DNA from 2 places in the Streptomyces bugieae genome. Region 1 is predicted to be linked to the other one. Evidence: riboswitches for the same ligand, from Rfam matches in the RefSeq annotation. Region 1 holds a riboswitch; the other holds the start of a gene.
The links. A riboswitch is a leader RNA that binds a small molecule or an ion and turns the genes downstream of it on or off. The one in region 1 is predicted to bind cyclic di-AMP.
Positions count from the first base shown of each region.

Region 2: another riboswitch for cyclic di-AMP. It lies ahead of V2J85_RS35820 (transglycosylase family protein); the one in region 1 lies ahead of V2J85_RS17990 (C40 family peptidase).

Region 1 covers NZ_JAZBJP010000009.1:118,188-122,959, forward strand. The annotation lists gene pcrA (DNA helicase PcrA) at 1-2,386, opposite strand, end outside; cyclic di-AMP (ydaO/yuaA leader) riboswitch at 2,630-2,799, shown strand; gene V2J85_RS17990 (C40 family peptidase) at 2,807-3,949, shown strand; gene V2J85_RS17995 (hypothetical protein) at 4,118-4,471, opposite strand.
Region 2 covers NZ_JAZBJP010000042.1:34,137-38,908, reverse strand. The annotation lists gene V2J85_RS35830 (cytochrome P450 family protein) at 1-764, shown strand, start outside; gene V2J85_RS35825 (LysM peptidoglycan-binding domain-containing protein) at 1,015-2,052, shown strand; cyclic di-AMP (ydaO/yuaA leader) riboswitch at 2,306-2,472, shown strand; gene V2J85_RS35820 (transglycosylase family protein) at 2,480-3,136, shown strand; gene eno (phosphopyruvate hydratase) at 3,428-4,708, shown strand.

The DNA.
Region 1 (4,772 bases):
CCTTGACGGCGACGACCGTGCCCAGCCCGAAGCTGTCGTGGGTGACGCGGTCGCCGACGGCCAGCGAGACCACCTGGCGGTCTCCGGTCCGGCGGGTGGCGAACCCGCTCGGTCCCTTGGCGCGGGACGAGGACAGCGAGGAGCCGATGCCCCCGCCGAAGCCGCCACCGCCGCCGCCCCGGGACGAGAGCCCGCCCATCGACGCGGACGGGGTCGCCGGGCCGGTCCGCTTCCACTCGACGTAGTCGTCCGGGATCTCCTCCAGGAACCGCGACGGCGGGTTGTACGAGGGCTGGCCCCAGGCGCTGCGCATCGTCGAGCGGGTGACGTACAGCCGCTCGCGGGCGCGGGTGATGCCGACGTACGCCAGCCGGCGCTCCTCCTCCAGCTCCTTGGTCTGGCCCAGCGCGCGCATGTGCGGGAAGACGCCGTCCTCCATGCCGGTCAGGAAGACGACGGGGAATTCCAGGCCCTTGGCGGTGTGCAGCGTCATGAGGGTGACCACGCCGCTGCCCTCCTCGTCCTCGTCGGGGATCTGGTCGGAGTCGGCGACCAGCGCGACCTGTTCGAGGAAGTCGGAGAGGGTGCCGGGGTTCTCCTCGCCGCGGTCCTGCTCGAATTCCAGGGCGACCGCGGCGAGTTCCTGGAGGTTCTCGATCCGGGTCTCGTCCTGCGGGTCGGTGGACGCCTGGAGCTCGGCGAGGTAGCCCGTGCGCTCCAGGACGGCCTCCAGGATCGTGGCGGGCCCGGCGCCGGACTCCACGATCGTCCGCAGCTCCTCCATCAGGACGTTGAAGCGCTTGACGGCGTTGGCGGAGCGGGCCGCCATGCCGTACGCCTCGTCGACCCGGCGCAGGGCCTGCGGGAAGGTGATCTTCTCGCGGAGCGACAGGGCGTCGATCATCGCCTCGGCGCGCTCGCCGATGCCGCGCTTGGGGACGTTCAGGATGCGGCGCAGCGGGACGCTGTCCTCGGGGTTGGCGAGCACGCGCAGGTACGCGAGGACGTCGCGGACCTCCTTGCGCTCGTAGAAGCGCACTCCGCCGACGACCTTGTAGGGCAGCCCGACCCGGATGAGGATCTCCTCGAAGACGCGGGACTGGGCGTTGGTGCGGTAGAAGACGGCGACGTCGCCGGCCTTGGCGTCGCCGGCGTCGGTCAGCCGGTCGATCTCGTCGGCGACGAACTGCGCCTCGTCGTGCTCGGTGTCGGCGACATAGCCGTTGATCTTGGGGCCGGCGCCGGCGTCGGTCCAGAGGTTCTTGGGGCGGCGGTTCTCGTTGCGCTCGATGACCGCGTTGGCGGCCGACAGGATGGTCTGCGAGGAGCGGTAGTTCTGCTCCAGCAGGATCGTGGTCGCGTCCGGGTAGTCCTCCTCGAACTGGAGGATGTTGCGGATCGTGGCGCCGCGGAAGGCGTAGATCGACTGGTCGGCGTCGCCGACGACGCACAGCTCGGCGGCGGGGATGTCGGCGGTGCCGGTCCCCACGAGCTCGCGGACGAGGGTGTACTGGGCGTGGTTGGTGTCCTGGTACTCGTCGACGAGGACGTGCCGGAAGCGGCGGCGGTAGTGCTCGGCGACGTCCGGGAAGGCCTGGAGGAGGTTGACCGTCGTCATGATGATGTCGTCGAAGTCCAGGGCGTTGGCCTCGCGCAGCCGCGCCTGGTACATCGCGTACGCCTCGGCCAGGGTCTTCTCGAAGCCGTCGGCGGCCGTCCCCGCGAAGGTCTCCTCGTCGATGAGCTCGTTCTTGAGGTTGGAGATCTTCGCGCTGAAGGACTTGGGCGGGAAGCGCTTGGGGTCGAGGTCCAGATCGCGGCAGACCAGGGACATCAGGCGCTTGGAGTCGGCGGCGTCGTAGATCGAGAACGAGGACGTGAAGCCGAGCTTCTTGGACTCGCGACGCAGGATCCGCACGCAGGCGCTGTGGAAGGTGGAGACCCACATGGCGTTGGCGCGCGGGCCGACCAGCTGCTCGACGCGCTCCTTCATCTCGCCGGCGGCCTTGTTCGTGAAGGTGATCGCGAGTATCTGGCCGGGGTGGACGTGCCGCTCGGCGAGGAGGTGCGCGATGCGGTGGGTGAGCACCCGGGTCTTGCCGGAGCCGGCGCCGGCGACGATCAGCAGCGGGCCGCCGGTGTGCACCACGGCGGCCTTCTGCTGGTCGTTGAGCCCCTCGAGCAGCGCGGCGGGGTCGATGGCCGGGCGGGCGGCGCCGTCGCGGTAGTACGCGTCCCTGGGCACGGGCGCGTCGAACCGCCCGCCGAACAGGTCGGCGGGGATCTCCTCGGGGACCGGCCCGTGCTCGTCCTCGGGAGGCGGCGGGGGCTCCTCGTCCTTGTGGCCGAGGTCCGCCAGGAAGCTGTCGTCAAAGAGGCTGCTCATCGCCCACCGAGTCTAGGCCGCCGCACCGACAGCGTGCCGGGGACTGTGGACAAGTGGCCGGGACGGCCACAAAGCGGAACGGCATCACTCAGGTCACGAAAAGGTTTCGGGCATATCGAACATCAGCCTTCACAGGAGCCACACGAGTTGGCTAACGTCCTCGCTCAGGCAGCCCGCCTCCCCGCGGACGACAGCGTTCGCACGGGCCGCCCACGCCGAGTCCGGCCCTGCCCGCGACGTGTCCCTCCGGTCACGCCCGGGTCACCCGGAGCCGGGGACCCACCAGCAACACCGGGGTGAATCGATCCGTCCGACCGACGCCAGCGGACGTACGGACCGTAGGGCACGGCCTTCCGTCAGCGACACCGCCCGAACCCGACAGCTAACCCGGTAGGCGGTCCACGGAAGGAGTTGCCGGCCTTGGCGTCCCATCGCAAGCCGCGCACCAGCGTTCTCACCTCGCCCGGGAGCCGCCGTACGGCGGCCGGGCTCACCACCGCCGCACTCGCCTCGGTCACCCTGCTCTCGCAGACCGCCGACGCCGCCCCCAGGGCCCCCAAGCCCACCATCGAAGAGGTCAAGCAGAAGGTCGACGGCCTCTACCGGCAGGCCGAGGTGGCCACCCAGAAGTACAACGCCGCCAAGGAGCGCGCCGACCACCAGCGCGAGACCGTGGACGGGCTGCTCAACGCCGCGGCCAAGCGGGCGGAGAAGATGAACGCGTCCCGGCGGGAGCTCGGGACGTTCGCCTCGGCGCAGTACCGCACCGGCGGCATGAACCCGACCGCGCAGCTGATGCTCGCCAAGGACCCGCAGCAGTTCTTCGACCGCAGCCACCTGATGGAGCGGCTGACCGGGCGGCAGCAGCAGGCCGTCACCGACTACCAGCAGCAGGCCGCGGCCGCCGCCCGCCAGCGGGCCGAGGCGAGCCGCAGCCTGGATCAGCTGCAGAGCACGCAGGCCGCGCTGAAGGAGTCCAAGCGCTCCGTGCAGCAGAAGCTCGCCGAGGCCCGGCAGCTGCTGTCCCGGCTGACCGCCCAGGAGAAGGCGCGGCTGGCCGAACTGGAGCGCCAGAAGGAGGCGGCGGCCAAGCGCCGGGCCGCGGAGGAGGCGCGCAAGCAGCAGGAGCGCGAGCGGCAGCGGCAGCAGGACGGCGGCTCGACCGGCGGCCAGACCGGCGGGGACACCGGCGGCTCCACCGGGGGCTCGCAGTCCACCAAGGCCGAGAAGGCCCTGGCGTTCGCCCGCGCCCAGATCGGCAAGCCGTACGTCTGGGGCGCCACCGGGCCCTCGTCCTACGACTGCTCGGGGCTGACCCAGGCGGCGTGGAAGGCGGCCGGGGTCGATCTGCCGCGCACCACCTGGGAACAGGTCAAGGTCGGCCAGCGGGTGGCGACCAAGGACCTGCAACCCGGTGACCTGGTCTTCTTCTTCGACGACATCAGCCACGTCGGCATGTACATAGGCGGCGGCAAGATGATCCACGCCCCGCACCCGGGCGCCAACGTCCGGGAGGAGTCGATCTACTACATGCCGATCTACGGGAGCGTCCGCCTGGGCTGACGCCCGGCCCCGCTCCCCACGGCCCACCCCCCACGGCCACCCCCCACACGCCACCGCGCGGCCCTCGCCTCCGGATCCCGGAGCGCGACGGCCGCGCGGTGTGCTGCTGTGGGTGCGCCGTTGCCGGGTCCCGGGCACTACGGGCCCGGGACCGTACGGCCGGCGCTCTCAGGTCCAGAGGACGGCGATGAAGATGTTGGCCATCGTGAGGCCGCCGACCGCGCCGAACAGCGCCTTGTCGATCTGCTCCTCGTCCCGCTTGACGTAGACCAGCGCCAGGATCACCACCAGGACGGCCATCTTGATGCCGATCTTGATGGTGTTGACCGGGTGGTCCTGCGCCTGGTTGAGGCCGACCAGCACGATGCCGGTGACCAGCATCGTCAGCGCGCCGTGCAGCATGGCCGGAACGAACCGGGCGGTGCCCGCACCCATCGCCTTCATCTGCGTCAGGAAGCCGCCCAGCAGGGCGGCGATGCCGATGATGTGCAGGCCGACGAAGATATTGATGACTACGTCCATGGGGCCGGATCGTATCCGCCGCATAGCACGCCCTTTCCGGCAGGGCGTCCACATTCGCCGCTTCGGTCAGCGCGGAGCGGCCCCGGCGACCGGGCGATGGCGCTCCGGTCAGCCGCGTTCCGGCAGCGGTCGAAACCGAACAATGCCGCGCAAGCGAGCCCACCCCCGTGACGCCCGGGCTTAGCGTCCTCCTCCAGGCGGCCGACTCCCCGCCGCGCCGGACCCCGCACCGGCGTTCCGTCGGCCGCCCCGCCGAGAGGTACGGCGGCGGCCGCCCCGTCTCACGGGCCGCCGCCGGACC
Region 2 (4,772 bases), on a different contig from region 1:
ACGACTTCCGGGACTGGGCGGGCATGATGATCCGCCACGGCGGTGGCCCGCGCGGTGGGGTCGCACGGTCCGTGAAGAAGATGCGCGGCTATCTCGCCGAACTGATCCACCGCAAGCGCGAAACCCTGGAGGGTACCCCCGCCCCGGACGAGGACCTGATCTCCGGGCTGATCCGCGCCTCGGACCACGGCGAGCACCTCACCGAGAACGAGGTCGCCGCGATGGCCTTCATCCTCCTGTTTGCCGGCTTTGAGACGACCGTGAACTTGATCGGTAACGGCACGTACCAGCTGCTCCGGCACCCCGCCCAGCGCGAGCTGCTGCAGAAGTCGCTGGCGGCGGGCGACACCGAGCTGCTGACCACCGGGGTCGAGGAGCTGCTCCGCTTCGACGGCCCCGTGGAGCTGGCGACCTGGCGGTTCGCCACCGAGGAGCTGACCCTCGGGGGGCAGCGGATCGCCGAGGGGGACCCCGTCCTGGTGGTGCTGGCCGCCGCCGACCGCGACCCGGCGCGCTTCCCCGACCCGGACCTGCTCGACCTGACCCGGCGTGACAATCAGCATCTGGGATACGGGCACGGCATCCATTACTGCCTGGGCGCCCCGCTCGCCCGGCTCGAAGGGCAGACCGCGCTCGCCACCCTGCTGACCCGGCTTCCGGACATCCGGCTTGCGGTGGAACCGGCCGAATTGCGGTGGCGTGGCGGGCTCATCATGCGCGGACTGCGGTCGCTGCCGGTGGAGTTCACGTCCGAGCGGCCCTGACCAGCGACGGAGGCCGATGGTGACAGAGCGTCAGGACGTGACCTGCGCGTGATCTTTGCTACACCGACTTGTGACTACCCGTGACCCCGGCTACCTTTCGATCCACGATCGACGGCTCCTCGAACACAGTGCCGAGGAAACCGTCGGATCGCGACAACTCAACCGCCGCGCGAAAGGCATCCGCATGCGTTCCGGGAACGGCCGACACCGTCGCCCCCGTCAAGCACCGGCCATCTTTGTCACGGCGGGAGTGACCGGCTCGGCACTCGCACTGCCTCTGCTCTCCGCCGGTGGCGCCCACGCCGCCGACACCGCGACCTGGGACCGGGTCGCCCAGTGCGAGAGCGGCGGCATCTGGAGCTCGGACACCGGCAACGGTTTCTACGGCGGGCTCCAGCTCACCCAGGACATGTGGGACCGGCACGGCGGCGCGGCCTACGCCTCGCGGCCCGACCTCGCCAGCCGCGCCCAGCAGATCGCGGTGGCCGAGACGATCCTCGACGACCTCGGCCCGGACGCCTGGCCGAGCTGTGCGGTGAACGCCGGTCTGACGAAGGACGGCCGGGTGCCGCGGGTCGACCCGGGCGGCACCAGCACCCCGATACCCGACCCGTCGGACGACGACCGGACCGCCGGCTCCGGCTCCTCCGGTTGGCACGACGGGACGGCCGACGACCCCGGTGGCGACGAGGACGACGGGCCGGCCGGTGACGAGCCGTCGCGGGCCACGCCGTCCCCGTCCACTCCCGACCCCTCGGACTCCGCCGGCACCGGCACGCCGTCCCCCGACCCCGACCGGACCTCCGGCTCGTCCGGGCCGTCCGGCGACGCGACGCCGGGCGACCGGGGCGAGGATCCGTCCGGCACCACCGCCCCCTCCGACGACGGCACCAGCGGCAGCGACGCCAGCGGTACCGGCGACGGCGCCGGTACGGGCAAGGGGGACGGCACGGCCTCCGACGGATCGCAGGGCGGTACGACGACGGACGGCGTGCCGGGCGGTTCGGGCCGGCACCGCGGCGACGCGGACCGGGGCGACGGCGACGGCGGCGACCGGGCCTCCGGCGGGCGGCACGCCTCGCGCGGCGACGACGCGCACCGGACGCCCCCGGCCGAGGGCGACGGGTACACCGTGCAGCCGGGTGACAGCCTGTCAGCGATCGCCCAGGCGCACCGGCTGCCGGGTGGCTGGCCGGCGCTCTACGACCGCAACGAGGACGTCGTCGGCTCCGACGCGGACCTGATCCACCCAGGTCAGCAGCTCGATCTCGGGCAGTCCGCAGGGTAGTTCGCCGGTTTCGGCCCGCTTTGGCGAAAGTGAGACAAGCGTCTCGTTGTGGGGCGGTGGGCCCCGAAGGGTCCACTGCCGTCGCACCGGTCCCCACCTGCGGGTTTGTGACCCCTCCGTGATCAAAAATGGTCAACTCGGTCCAGATGAGGGGGTTTGAACACCCGGGTGGTTCCTGATTACGGTCATCACCGCTCGCCAAAGCGGGCCCCTTCGATCACACGCCGAGTCCTGCCGGTGGTCGGAGGCAGTTGACGCGCAAGCGCCGTAGGCAGGAGCGGGGGAACCAAGGTAGGCGCCGGCCCGGCCCGTGAAAGCGGGTCAGCCGGCTTGGGGTGAAGCCCGGTGCTCATGGCACCGGCCGGGCGACTCACAGTCCGAACCCGACAGCTCACCTCGTAGGCGTCGGTGAGGAAACGAACGAACCATGCTGATCTTCAAGGGCAAGCACCGTCGTCCCTCCAAGGCCGCCCGCGTCGCCACCCTCGCCGGTGTCGCCGGTGCCGCCGTGGCCGTCCCGCTGATGGGCGCCACCTCTGCCTCCGCCGCCTCCGTCGCCACCTGGGACAAGGTCGCCCAGTGCGAGTCCGGCGGCAACTGGTCGATCAACACCGGTAACGGCTACTACGGTGGCCTGCAGTTCTCCAACTCCAGCTGGGCCGCCGCCGGCGGCACCAAGTACGCGCCGCGCGCCGACCTGGCCACCAAGTCCCAGCAGATCGCCGCCGCCGAGAAGCTCCTCGCCCTCCAGGGCCCGGGCGCCTGGTCCTGCGCCGGCGCCGGCGGTCTGACCGCCGGTGGCCCGTCCCCCGACCTGGACAGCAGCACCCCGGTCGCCAAGTCCGCACCGGAGAAGAGCGACGCGGCGGTCAAGCGCACCCCGGCCGCCCCGAAGCACGAGAGCACCCCGGCCGCCCCGAAGAAGAACCAGGGCCACGGCAACTACACCGTCAAGGCCGGCGACACCCTCGCCAAGATCGCCAAGGCGCACGGCACCCACTGGAAGGCCGTCTACGCGGCCAACAAGTCCGTCATCGGCGGCAACCCCAACCTGATCTTCCCGGGTCAGAAGCTCCACGTCTGAGTCGTCCCCGCACCGGGACACCCCTGGTGAGACCGGCCCCGTCCGGCGCGCCCCTCCCCCCGGCGCGCCGCGGCGGGGCTTCTCCGTACCCCGCCGTCCGCGCCGCCGCCGGCCGGACGCTCCGCCGGACTTTCCCCGCTCGGCGAACATTGCGGCAAACATCCCGTGAGCTGGGCCTTTGTGCTGCTTGTGGGGTTATTCCGTCCCACGGAGCGGGCCAAGGGCAGGCGGACCCTCCCCGGGCCGTTAGGCTCGTGCTGCAGAACTCCAGACACCCATGAAGGAGACAACGTGCCGTCCATCGACGTCGTCGTAGCCCGCGAAATTCTCGACTCGCGAGGTAATCCCACGGTCGAGGTCGAGGTCGGCCTCGACGACGGCAGCACCGGCCGTGCCGCCGTGCCGTCCGGCGCCTCGACCGGCGCCTTCGAGGCCATCGAGCTCCGCGACGGCGACCCCAACCGCTACCTCGGCAAGGGCGTGGAGAAGGCCGTCCTGGCCGTCATCGAGCAGATCGGCCCGGAGCTCGTCGGCTACGACGCGACCGAGCAGCGGCTGATCGACCAGGCCATGTTCGACCTGGACGCCACCGACAACAAGGGCTCGCTCGGCGCCAACGCCATCCTCGGCGTCTCCCTCGCCGTCGCGCACGCCGCCTCCGAGGCCAGCGACCTCCCGCTGTTCCGCTACCTGGGCGGCCCGAACGCGCACGTCCTGCCCGTGCCGATGATGAACATCCTGAACGGCGGCTCGCACGCCGACTCCAACGTGGACATCCAGGAGTTCATGATCGCCCCGATCGGCGCGGAGTCCTTCTCCGAGGCCCTGCGCTGGGGCGCCGAGGTCTACCACACCCTCAAGAAGGTCCTGAAGGCCAAGGGCCTGGCCACCGGCCTCGGCGACGAGGGCGGCTTCGCCCCGAACCTGGGCTCCAACCGCGAGGCCCTCGACCTCATCCTCGAGGCCATCAAGGAAGCCGGTTACGCCCCCGGCCAGGACATCGCGCTCGCCCTGGACGTCGCCGCCTCCGAGTTCTACAAGGACGGCAAGTACCAGTTCGAGGGCAAGGACCGCTCGGCCGCCGAGATGACCGAGTACTACGAGGAGCTGGTGGCGGCCTACCCGCTGGTCTCCATCGAGGACCCGCTGTTCGAGGACGACTGGGCCGGCTGGAAGGTCATCACCGACAAGCTCGGCGCCAAGGTCCAGCTGGTCGGCGACGACCTGTTCGTCACCAACCCCGAGCGCCTGGCCCGCGGCATCGAGGAGGGCTCCGCCAACGCCCTCCTGGTCAAGGTCAACCAGATCGGCTCGCTGACCGAGACCCTGGACGCCGTCGAGCTGGCCCAGCGCAACGGCTTCAAGTGCATGATGTCGCACCGCTCCGGCGAGACCGAGGACGTCACCATCGCCGACCTCGCCGTCGCCACCAACTGCGGCCAGATCAAGACCGGCGCCCCGGCCCGCTCCGAGCGCGTCGCCAAGTACAACCAGCTGCTGCGCATCGAGGAGATCCTCGACGACGCCGCGGTGTACGCCGGCCGCAGCGCGTTCCCCCGCTTCAAGGGCTGACGCCCCGGAGCTCGGCGTCCCGCGGTTCCGCCGGGGCGGCTGACCCGAGCCCGAGAGGGCTGAT